Regions from separate parts of the Clostridium saccharoperbutylacetonicum N1-4(HMT) genome, predicted to be linked through region 2. Evidence: riboswitches for the same ligand, from Rfam matches in the RefSeq annotation. Region 2 holds a riboswitch; each other region holds the start of a gene.
The links. Region 2 has a riboswitch for cyclic di-GMP ahead of CSPA_RS09115 (LytR/AlgR family response regulator transcription factor). Riboswitches for the same ligand answer to the same signal wherever they lie in the genome.
Positions count from the first base shown of each region.

Region 1: another riboswitch for cyclic di-GMP. It lies ahead of CSPA_RS21615 (prepilin peptidase); the one in region 2 lies ahead of CSPA_RS09115 (LytR/AlgR family response regulator transcription factor).
Region 3: another riboswitch for cyclic di-GMP. It lies ahead of CSPA_RS02785 (methyl-accepting chemotaxis protein); the one in region 2 lies ahead of CSPA_RS09115 (LytR/AlgR family response regulator transcription factor).
Region 4: another riboswitch for cyclic di-GMP. It lies ahead of CSPA_RS25715 (methyl-accepting chemotaxis protein); the one in region 2 lies ahead of CSPA_RS09115 (LytR/AlgR family response regulator transcription factor).

Region 1 covers NC_020291.1:4,859,745-4,862,963, forward strand. Annotated here, with positions in the region: gene CSPA_RS21610 (GspE/PulE family protein) at 1-570, opposite strand, end outside; gene CSPA_RS21615 (prepilin peptidase) at 687-1,439, opposite strand; cyclic di-GMP riboswitch class II at 1,535-1,618, opposite strand; gene CSPA_RS21620 (type IV pilus twitching motility protein PilT) at 1,725-2,762, opposite strand; gene CSPA_RS21625 (bacteriohemerythrin) at 3,003-3,219, opposite strand, start outside.
Region 2 covers NC_020291.1:2,062,528-2,065,746, reverse strand. Annotated here, with positions in the region: gene CSPA_RS09125 (CPBP family intramembrane glutamic endopeptidase) at 1-287, opposite strand, end outside; gene CSPA_RS09120 (accessory gene regulator B family protein) at 658-1,254, shown strand; cyclic di-GMP riboswitch class I at 1,275-1,364, shown strand; gene CSPA_RS09115 (LytR/AlgR family response regulator transcription factor) at 1,542-2,273, shown strand; gene CSPA_RS30505 (sensor histidine kinase) at 2,945-3,219, shown strand, end outside.
Region 3 covers NC_020291.1:633,975-637,193, forward strand. Annotated here, with positions in the region: gene CSPA_RS02780 (antibiotic biosynthesis monooxygenase family protein) at 449-781, opposite strand; cyclic di-GMP riboswitch class II at 1,153-1,235, shown strand; gene CSPA_RS02785 (methyl-accepting chemotaxis protein) at 1,298-3,019, shown strand.
Region 4 covers NC_020291.1:5,861,181-5,864,399, forward strand. Annotated here, with positions in the region: gene CSPA_RS25715 (methyl-accepting chemotaxis protein) at 1-1,174, opposite strand, end outside; cyclic di-GMP riboswitch class I at 1,622-1,711, opposite strand; gene aroD (type I 3-dehydroquinate dehydratase) at 1,720-2,487, opposite strand; gene CSPA_RS25725 (shikimate dehydrogenase) at 2,656-3,219, opposite strand, start outside.

The sequences.
Region 1 (3,219 bases), 2.8 Mb from region 2:
TTTGAACATATAATCTATCATTTTAACAGCTGGAGCACTATTTACTTCATTTATATCTTCTACAGCTCTTGTTTTAGAATTTCTATTTAATTTTATACTTTCTTTTTCAAGCTGAAGGGCCGCATTATTAACCTGCTGACTACTATAATATATCCCTATAAATTTTTTAATATCAGCTGTCCTTGCTATAAAGGACTCTATCTCAAAACCTGTAGATATAGCTACATCATCTATTGCAAATATATTTAAAGGATCTGCAAGCGCAACTTTTATTTTATTATTATCAAAGCCAAAAGGAATTAATATATATTTTTCACATAAATTCTCAGGAATTAATGTTATTGCTTTTCTATCAAAATTAATTATATTTAAATCAACCTTTTTAATTCCTGTCTGTTGTTCAATAGCTTCAATTATATCTTCTTCAGTGATTATTTTAGTATCTACCAATATTTCTCCAAGCTTTTTACCCAGAGCCTTTTGTGCCTTTAATGCTTCTTGTAATTGATAACTGGTAATTTTTCCTGCGTTCACCAGTATATTCCCTAATCTTCTTTTCTCTGTAGCCATTTCTCATATCGCACCTTTCTATCTCATATTCTCCCATGCAATATTCTTCATTAGTATAAAATTGTTCTTAAGCTTTTTCAATCATTAGTATGTTAAAAGCTTATTATAATTTGCTCTTACATTAAATAGTTCATATATAATGTTAATATTTCTACTCCAAATAACATAGAAATCAAACTTCCAATTGCTATACATGGTCCAAAGGCCATTTTATCTTTTGCTTTTTTAAGTTCTAGTAGCAAAATTATTATTCCGACTATTCCTCCAAGAATAACTGCTAAAAACAATCCAAGCAAAATTCCTTTAATCCCCAAAAATAATCCACAGATGCCTGCAATTTCAATATCACCTTCACCCATTCCTTTTGTCAAATATACTATTAAGCCTATTATTCCTCCACCGATAATTCCACCTAAAAGCAAATCTATAACTCCATTTTTATTTATAATAGCCTGTAATATTACAAATCCAATTCCAACAACTCCACCAAAAATAATCGTATTTGTAAACACAAATTGTGTATCAAAGTCTATCATCCCAATTACAATTAAAAGAGATGCTAAAACACAATATTTTAAAGTAATAATTGTTAATCCAAATTTTAAATATATTAATAAATATAAAATTCCATTAACAATTTCAATAACTGGATATCTTACAGAAATTTTAGCTTTGCAATACTTACATCTTCCGCCAAGAAATATATAACTTATTATTGGAATAAGCTCAAGCGGTTCCAGTTTATGGTCACAATTTGTACAATGAGATGGTGGAAAAGCAATAGATTGTTCCAACGGTATTCTATAAATACAGACATTTAGAAAACTACCTATGACCAAACCTAAAACCAAAACCAACACAAAATCCATTTCAATTTAAACCTTTCCATTTTTATTCATTTATGTATTTTAAGAGATTAATTTGTAATTTTTTTCTTTAAAAAAGCGCGAAAAACGACCCTAAAAAAATTTAAGGCCGGTTGCACTACTAACTCCTCATGTATCAAGTGCCCATCTACAATACATGATTCATAGTCTTCTTAAACAAATTAAATTATCTTATTTTTAATATAATAATATCATACTACTATTAATTTACAAGTGTATTTTGTAAATTTTCACAAAACACTTTAACATAAATTTAAATATATAGGATTAATTAATTTTATTATTTCTAATCCAGGTATCATATTCTTCTTTTGAAATTATATTATTGTTAACTAATCTTCTTAAATCCATTTCCATTGTTTGCATTCCAAACTTTGACCCCATTTGAATAAAACTATTGATTTGTTCAAAATTTCCTTCTCTTATTAAGTTTTTTATGCTTGAGGTACATACCATTATTTCCATTGCTGCCGACCTTCCAATTCCAGATGCATTTGGCAATAAAACTTGTGAAACAACTCCTCTAAGCAAGGATGATAATTGAATTTTCACTTCATTTTGATGACCAGCTTCAAAGGAATTTATAATCCTATATATACTATTTGCTGCTCCCATATTATGAAGCGTTGAAAAAACCAAATGTCCTGTTTGTGCTGCTCTTAATGCTATTTCGATAGTTTCAGGATCTCTCATTTCTCCAACTAATATAACATCTGGATCTTGTCTAAGTGCTGCCCTAAGACCAGCCGCATAACTTTTAGTATCTTCTCCAACGTCTCTTTGATTTATCACTGACCTATTTGTTTCATGTATATATTCTATTGGTTCTTCTAATGTTATTATGTGCTTTTCCTTATTCTTGTTAATTTCATTTATCATTGCTGCTAAAGTTGTGCTTTTGCCTGAACCAGTTGGTCCAGTAACTAAAACTAAGCCATCCTTTAATTCCGTGAATTCTTTCAAAGCTTCTGCTGTTGATATATCACTAAGTTTAGGAATCTTTTCCTTAATAATTCTCATACATATTGCATAACTTTCTCTGCATTTAAACGCATTTACTCTGAAATTACAAATTCCTTTCCTATTATATTTAAAATCAATTTCTCCTTTTTCGAGAAACTCCTCAAATTTTTCTGGCATTAAATCTTCAATATATTCTCCAACTACATCATGTGAAATAATTTCTTCATTTGCTCTCACTAGATTGCCATCAATTCTTACCATAGGAGTTAATCCAGATGTGATATGAATATCGGATGCACGTTTAATATCAATGGTATCTAGTAATTCATCTATCTTTGCCATAATTTTACGCCCCTTTATATAAATTAAGCTACTGCTTATACTATTAACTTGTAACTACATTAAAAATATCACCATTTTTCTAAATGTGTCAATATCTTCTGAAACTAATATATAATAATAAAAAAACACTAAATTGAAAATAGTATATAAAAGATTATTTAACTAAATAATCTTTTATATATGCATTTCTTAATTTAGTGCTTTAATTTTTCATCTTACAAATAATTTTAGACCTAAAAATTATTTCCTGATTTTTCTCATTAAGAACTCCCCAAAATCTTTATCTAAATTTATAACGTGTCTTCTATAAGATGTAAGCATTTCTTGCTGAATTTCTACTACAAATGTAGTTGATAGCTCATCTTTTTCTATAACTCTTCTCAAATCATTTATTTGATTTTTAAATTCTTCATGCTCTTTATGTACTAATCCATAATTATGATATTGATTTTGCTTT
Region 2 (3,219 bases):
AACGGAATCTCTTCAAAAAAACCTACTAATAAACCACTTATCCAAAGCAATCCCAAATTTGTGTTAAACTTATCAAAACCAATAATTGTATTTTTTATAATTATTAACACTACAAAGATTATACTTATTACACTTCCAACAATTACACCTTTTCGGGAATTTCCTGTTAACTTCAGATATGCCAATACATTTGCTTTTTCCTTAAATTTTATATAAAGAATTACTGGACTAATACATATTAATAGATACATTAACAAACTGTATATATAATATTTTACGTCAAGCATTATATAATCACCTCCATTGAATAAAATTTATACAATAGTCTTAAATATTTTCATAATTATGTAAATAAACATATTATCTCCATTTTATAACAATTAGTTATAATAAATTTAGAACTCATTTTATCAAAAAGTCAATACCATTGTAATAAAACGTCCATTTTTAGGCATAAAAAGAATATTTCAGAACATCAAATGTTAATTTTTACTTTTAATGCTTAATTTTGTACGTTTAGAGAAAAATATGTTTATTTAATCTAAATATTATGAGAAAATAAATATTATGAGAAAATATATTTGTAGATAATTTAAATAGCTATCTACAAAATAAATTGAATATGTTGTTAACGTTAACCAAAAAAGGACTGATTTTATGATACTTTCAAAACCATTAAGTGAGAAATGTACAAAATTTATAAAAAACAATACCTCAGCTTCTACTGAAGATTTGGAAAAAATTCATTATGGAATATTAGTCATTTTTTTGACTATATTTAAATCTATTATTTTATTTGCTACTGCATATTTTCTAGGAATATTAGGATATGCCCTTACTGCTTTTCTAGTTTTTGCAGCTCTTAGAATTTTTGCTTCTGGAGTTCATGCAAATTCGACCTTCCAATGTATTATTATAAATTACATACTCTTTTTCGGAAATGTTTACTTAAGTCGAAATATACAAAGAAATCTATTATTAGTATCTATTTTATTTTTAATAAGTTTTGCCCTTATATTATTATATGCTCCTGCTGATACTGAAGAACGTCCTCTTATAAGCCTAAAATTGAGAAAATCTTTAAAGATAAAATCTATTATAGTTATTATAGCTTTCTATATTTTAGCTTTATTGCTTCATAATAACATATATACCAACTTAATAACCTTTTCTATTTTAGAAGGAGCCTTAGTAGTTACGCCAATAGCTTACAGATTATTTGGTAAAAAATATGCTAACTACAAAAATTTATAAATCTAGTAATAATAAAAATACAATGCTAATAGCACACTTACTGAAAGGTAGGGCCGCAAAGCTATGAGTCTAAGGATAATTTAATTTTCTATGATTGTCAGGTTGCCAAAATGTATTTATACAAATTTTAAGCTTTGTTTTGGTGCCTATAATTATATGGGCACTTTTTCATTTTATGTAGAAATATATATGATACATAAAGATTTTGAAGAATATAAAACAAAAATTAAGTAAAAAGAATGACTATAAGAACTACTTTGTACTTAAATAGTTTTAGGGGGAAAATTATGAATAATATTATAATCTGTGAAGATAATCTAGATCAAAGAAAAAAAATTGAAGCCATTATATCTAATGAGACTAAAAAATTCAATTGTAAAATTGCACTTTCTACAAACAATCCTCACGAAGTTATTCAGTATATTGATAATAGTCAAAATAGTTTTATCTATTTTTTAGATGTAGACTTAAATAGTGATCTTAATGGCTTTCAATTGGCACACTTAATAAGAACCTATGATCCTAAGGGATATATTATATTTTTAACTGCTCATGCTGAATTAACGCTTCTTACATTTCAATATAAAGTCCAAGCACTTGATTACATAGTTAAGGGAGATATTAATGCAATAAAAGTTAAAATAGCTGATTGCCTTAATGCTGTACATAATAATCTAAATGCTGCAAAAACAAAAAATGATAACAAGCTTTCAATAGATGTTGGTAGCAATGTTATTTTTTTAGATTTTGATGAAATTCTTTTTTTCGAAACTGCTGGCAAAGAACATAAAATTTCAGTACATACTTTTAAAGGACAATATGAATTTTACGGTACCTTAAAAAACATTGAACAAGCAGTTTCTTCTAATTTTTATAAAACTCATAGATCATATTTAGTTAATACTAAAAAGATTAAATCCATTGATAAAAGTAAGATGATTGTAGAAATGACAAATAGTGAGATTTGCTATGTATCCTTAAGGTATATAAAGGGGTTGTTGAAGAAATGCTTGAAATAGTACTTAATATACTTTTTCCGTTAATTATCATGCTTGAGATTCTGGTCCCGGCTCTAAACTTTACTTTTTTTGTAAAGCCTAATAAAAATATATTAATTAAATTCTCAATAATAATATATATATTAATCGGTTATTTCTTTATTAATACCAAAGCTGCCTTGCCTATATATGTAATGCCGCTTTGCATTTTTACTTGTTTGCTATTAATATATAGAAATTTTTTTATTTCTGTTATTTTTTCTGCTTTTATATGGATATTACTATTTATTTCTGATGCTATTACAGGAGCAATATTAATATATCTATTAAAATATAATTATTCTGACATAAATGCTAATCTTCTATTAAATTTCATGTCAGAACTTCTTATTCTGCTTAATGTTTTTGTTCTAAGTAAAATTATTAGACTAATCTTATTAAAGATTTCTAGTCGAATTGATATTAATATTAAAATTTCAAATAAACCACCTATTGCATTTATAATAAGTATTCTATTAATTATATTCTTATACTACCAATATAGTTTAAAAGATTTTGTAGTAACATGGAATAAAAATATGCTTCTATTTAATGCACTAAATTTATTTATATTTTTTATATTAATTACAACTATAACATATTACTGCTTTACCATTTTGGTAAACAAACATAGATCTAAAGAATATTCTCAATTGCAAAATTATACAAACATGCTTGAAAATATGTATTCAGATTTAAGAAGCTTCAAACATGATTATTTGAATATTCTTTCAACTTTAGCAGGCTATATAGAAACTGACGATATTAATGGATTAAAGAATTACTATTACAATGATTTACTTCCTGAAAGTGATGAAATTGTAAATAAAGATATGTCTTTGTCTTACTTATCACATATTAAAATTAGTCCCTTGAAGGCCTTGTTATCTTCAAAGATTGTTAATGCACATTCAAAAGGTATCGATGT
Region 3 (3,219 bases), 1.4 Mb from region 2:
ATAATTCAATATTTCTAAATTTTATCCCAGGCATAAAGCAAGATAAATTCCATTAAAGTAAGTAAAAATAAGGACTTAAGAAGAATTTTTTGAATGTTAGCTAAAATTCATAAAACGGCTGGTAAATTTTTGTGTGGAAGTTGATTCTAAGAGGGATGAATGGTATTATTGATTTTAAGGAATGGCTATTTTGCTATGGATTAACTTCAACATGAGATGTATTTAAATCCGATCCAATGAATAAGATGCAAATCTATATTAAGATTAACTTCAACATTAGATGTATGTAAATCTAACTAGTTAGTACAAGTTATTCTAGTATTACGCAAAAATCACACTATTCATTTTTTAGTTGAATAATGTGATTCTTAAATCAGTTATTAAATTTTATATAATCTATAAATTCAAAGTTCTTGCTGATTCATAGAGCAAGCTGAAATTTCTGTAATTATTCCCTGATGAATTTTACATCTGAAGAAGGAACCTCTACAGTATCAGAAACATATCGCTCAACCTTCATGTGCAGATCATACTTGTTTCTTAAATGTGCAATAGTTGTCATCATTGGTGAAGCATGATGGGCGTCAATTGCATTCTGATCTCTCCAACTATCGATAAGTAAAACTGTTTCAGGATCATTCATCGGAAAGAAATATTCATATTTTTCATTTCCATCTTCGTTACGGATGGCGGCAGCAGTACCGCTGTTTTCCATTTCTTCTGCAAATTTTCTGGCATTTCCGTTTATTCCTGAATAGTATAAATTTACAGTGATACTCACTATATTCACTCCTTCTTCAAGTTATAATGTATATAATAAATTATAACATATTTATAAAATATCCCATTATTCAGTTTTCAAAGAACATATTTTTTATTTATTACATCAAACTGCTAATTTAAGCATATTTTTACCAATATAAGGTTTAGGCACTTCCATTTGAAAAAGCCACAGTGCATTTATACAGCACATAGCTTAAAGTCAGCTGATCATGTGATTTGAGGTAATGAATATATTTTGATTGTTATTTTCAAGGTAAGAAATAAGTTTAACTGAACACTTTATCAATAGTAGAATAAGTGTACATTTGTATATGTAGGTGATATAATATTTATATAGTGAATATTATAATATTTTGTAATATAGTGTCATGGAAAGTTGGAAACGATGATGAGTTCTTTTATTTGGGCACCTTAAGAATTCGGAGTTAGTGGTGCAACCTGCCAACAATTAAGTTATTAATTGTTGGCGGGTTTTTTTATTGAAATTTTAAGTATAAGGATAGGAGATTAAAAAATGAGATGGCTTAATAATTTAAAGGTAGGTAAGAAATTAACATTACTTATAATATGCTCTTTAATAGGGTTATTTGCAGTAGGTATAACTGGATATTACTTTTTACTATCATCTAGTAAAAGTATTGATTCTATGTATAATGAAAGGTTATTATCCAGTGAATGGCTGAGCGAATCTAGAGTTCATGCAAGAGCTATTACAGCTGATATCTATAGACTTATGGTAACAACGGATAATGCAGAAAATGAGAGTTTAATTAAAGATATTGATAATCGTGCTGAACAATTTAATAATTATATGAATCAGTATAAAAATTTAAAGTTGGATTCATTTGAAACAAGTAAGATAAAGGAAATAGAAGATAAATTATCAAAGTATAGAGAAGGTAGGAAAGTTGTTATTAGTTTAGCTAAAGAAAATAAAAATCAAGAAGCGTATGAGTATTATGAAAAAAATGTTGATATATATGTACAAGCTTTCATGAATAGTTTGGTTGAACTTGGTGATCATAATAGACAAATTGCTGAAGAAATAAATAATGCAGATAAATTAAATTTTAAGATTGCAGTAGGAACGTTTTTAATTATAGTTATCACAGCATCAATTTTGATAATTGTATTAGGAGTACTTATAACAAAACGTATTACTAAGAGATTAAATGATTTTGTAATATTTATAGGTGCTTTATCCCAAGGTGATTTTTCATTAAAGATAAAACCAGAGAATCTTAAAGATAAAAGTGAGTTTGGTACAGTATCCAATGCTTTAGATAAGATGACAAATAATATCAGAGAATTAGTTAAGCAATTAGGAGATACATCAAAACAATTAGTATCATCTTCAGAAGAATTAACTGCAAGTGCTGAACAATCAGCAGATGCATCAAATCTTGTTGCTACTGCTGTAACTACTATGGCGAATGGTGCGGATGATCAACTTGCATTTGCTAATAGTACTACTAAAGTAGTTGAAAATATATCTGATAAAATAAATGTAGTATCTGAAAATACAAAATCAGTTTCAACATTAACGGATAATGCTCAAACTTCTGCAAATGCTGGTGAAGAAGCAGTAGAAAAAGCTATTAATCAAATGGAAATAATAGAGAGAAAGACTAATGAAACGTCAACAATTATTAGTGAGCTTGAAGAAAAGTCAGCGAAGATTGGACAAATTATTGATACAATTGAAGGTATCTCAGAACAAACCAACCTACTTGCGTTAAATGCAGCTATAGAATCTGCAAGAGCAGGGGAAGCGGGGAAAGGTTTCAGCGTAGTAGCAGATGAAATTAGAAAATTAGCAGAACAGTCACAAGAAGCCACTAAAGAAATAGCTAAAATTATTAACGATGTTCAAAGCAAAACTAACAGTGCAGTTTCAGTTATGAATGAAAGCTCAAAAGAGGTTGATACAGGAGCAATGGTTGTAAATGTTGCAGGTACAAGTTTCCGTGAAATACTTCAAATGATAAGTGCAATATCTGAACAAATTCACCAAATATCAAAGTCCATCAATGAAATAAGTGTTGGGACTAAAGCATCAGTTACTTCAGTAAATAATATCCAAAACATAAGTATGAAGATAGCAGATGAAACACAAACAATATCAGCAGCAGCAGAAGAACAATTAGCATCTGTTGAGGAAATAGCTTCATCTAGTAAAATTTTATCTCAAATGTCTGAAGATTTAGGAAGTATTATAACTAAATTTAAAATATAATTTATGGTAGCTTGTTTATAATTATTTAGAAATTTAAATTATAAAGTCAAGTGAGGATGTTGTAGAAAACAACATTATTAAAAAATTGAATAGTAAAAATAGAAATTGTTTTAGAAGTCTAGTAGTAATGAATTTGAATTGATTACTACTAGATTTTTTTAATTTAATTTTATTTTAACTAGTATTTTCGTGCCATTTTG
Region 4 (3,219 bases), 2.7 Mb from region 2:
CTGTAACATTTTCTGATACATTTGCTATTTCTTCTGAGATAGAAGATAAATTTTCTGACTGTAAGTTAATGTTTGATGAATTATCCTTAACTTGCTTTATCATTATCCCTAACGATTCTTGCATCATTTTCATTGAAGCAGTCATTTCTCCAATTTCATCTTTTTGATTCAAATATTTAATTGGAACTTCCTCAATCAAGTTTCCCTCTGACAATACCTTCAAATGCTTTGAAGTTAATTTAACACCTTTAGATATATTATTTGAAATTAAGTATATAATGCAACCTCCAATTAATATAAATATTATTGAAGATATTGCAACTGAAATCTTCAAACCAGATAATTCTGATAACACTTCAGTTTCTGTTACTATAACACCTACAGACCATTCAGTTCCAGAAACTGGTGCATATCCTACATATTTATCTACTCCACCAAAACTATATTTACCTATTCCTGTCTCACCTGCACCCATTTTAACTTCAATATCTGCTATTGCTTGTAATTTCGGATCTTTTTTTGCTTCATCTATTGGATTATATAAATTGGTAACTTTATCTTTATCAGTACTTGCAATATTTACTCCATCTTTTCTAATCATAAATGCATAGCCAGTTTGTCCAATTTTAAGTTGATTGGTTAATTCACTTAAATAATTTCCATCTCTTGTTTCTATTAAAACACCTACAATTTTATCATTATATTTAACAGGAACTGCATACACAACTACAACTTGTTTATTAGCATCTTTACTTACTATCGGATCTGATACATTATCCTTACCTGCTAATGCATTTTTTAAGTATACTCTGTCTTTAACATTAACAATTGTTCCATCTGGTTTTTTAATGTCTCCATTTGCTTCTACAAATTCTAATCTAATACTTCCAATTCTTTTACCTTCATTTGAAAGAATTGGCATCTTACTTTCTGTTGCTATATTAGGATCACTTATTTCTGGTTTAGCTGCAATAGCCTCCAATGTTTTTAACTGCCCTTCAAGTCTTCCAGAAACATTACTTGCAGTTTGTTCTGCAATTTTAGGCAATGTCTTCCCTAAATTCGATTTTAATGCATTCGATGAATTGATAAATGAAATTATACCTAATCCTATGCATATAATTGCTAACATTAATCCCAAAAATACTATTAATTTTGTTTTAATACTTTTCATAAATTTCCCCCTATCACTATTTAAGTATAAAGTAGTTCTTATAGTCATTCTCTTTACTTAATTTTCGTTTTATATTCTTAAAAATTTATATGTATCATATATGTTTCTATATAAAATAAAAAAATCGCAGGCGACTGTGGAGCCGTAGATTTTTAATATTAAGTTCCGTATTGTGCTTCGCACTCTTTTTATAGGTGCGCATCTGCCTTTTCGAACGCATGTGAGAAAAATCTGCACCTTAGAAAAAGCAGCTATGCTGCATACGAGAACATTTTATGCAGGCGAATATGATTTATTTTTTTATTCTTTTAAAATATTAAACCTAGTTGATTAGTCTGTTTCAAAAGTTATCCGCAGATTCTCCAATAATATAATTTCCTAAAGAATAAAAAAGTGCCCATATAATTATAGGCACCAAAATAAAGCTTAAAATTTGTATAAATACATTTTGGCAACCTGACAATCATAGAAAATTAAATTTTCCTTAGACTCATAGCTTTGCGGCCCTACCTTTCAGTAAGTGTGCTATTAACATTATATTTTTATTATTTTATACTATTATGTAAAATATTAAGAACTGTACGTAAATCAGCAACTCCTATTTGACCAGGTGCTGAAGCTTTTTTGGCAGCTCCAAAAGTTAATGCTGAACCAAATACTTCGCCTGCTAAACGGCTTATAACCCCAGTACCTGCCATAGACATTGTAATAATTGGCCCCTCAGCATAATTTTCAACCATTTCATTTGTAGCTGAAAGTAAAACTAACACGTCGTTTTTATTTTGAGGCATTACTGCAATTTTAGGTAAATCAGCTCCTAATTCTTGCATTTTTCTCAAACGTAATACAATTTCTTCTTGAACTGGAGTCTTAAAGAAATCATGATTTGACATTACAACTTTAACTTCAGAATCATGTGCATAAGCAACTATATCTTTAACAATTTCATCTCCTGTAAAAAGTTCTACATCGATTAAGTCAACTAATCTAGTAGCTGCAATTTCTTTGTTCAATTTTGCATAATAATTTGTAGATACTTCTTTTTCTCCACCTTCCTTTTTGCTACGGAATGTGAATAATATTGGTGTATTTGAAAGTAGCTTTCTTAAACTAACAAGTAATTCTTTAACTCTTTCTATGTCTTCTACATTTTCATAATAATCAACACGCCATTCAACAACATCTAAACTGATATCCTTTAAAGCTTCAACTTCTTCAATAAGTTCTTCCTTTGTCCTTCCAACGATTGGAACGCAAATTTTAGGAGTTCCTTCACCAAGTACAACATTTCTAACTTTTACTGTTTTTTTCATAGCTATCCCCCTACTGTTTTAAAAAAATATATTATGAATATTATTGCTTTATTTTTAAATTATGTACAATATTATAATAATTATTAATCTCAGAAATAGCTTCTAATACAACAAACTTTAAAATTGTCATACTAGAAGCTGCATTATTTTTTTAACATACTTTCAATATTATTTGATATTTAAGAATTCTTTCATATGTTCAATAGGCATTTCTTTTCCTGTGAAAAGTTTAAATGCTTCTGCTCCTTGATATAACATCATACCATCACCATTAATCCATTTACAACCTACTTTATCAGCTGTTTCTAATAATTTAGTTACGTGTGGCATATAAACTGTATCTGCTACGAATAAATCAGGACGTAAGTATGTTTCATCTGGAATTACCATTTGACCTTCTAATGGCTTCATACCAACACCTGTAGCATTTACAAAAAGATAACTTGATTCAATTTCACTTCTTAAAGCATCAGTATCAGCTAAGTCAAATAATTTAACTTTACAGTTTGTTTTTTCAGTTAACTTTTTAACTGTTTCTTCTGCTCTTGCCCAGAATTTATCTTTAATATTAAAGATAGATATTTCAGCTACACCATCTAAAGCAGCTTGAACTTGAATTGCTGTTGCAGCACCACCAGCTCCTGCTATAGTCATTTTTTTACCAATCACATCAATACCACTATCTTTTAATGAAGTCATAAATCCAACTCCATCTGTTATATGTCCAGTTAA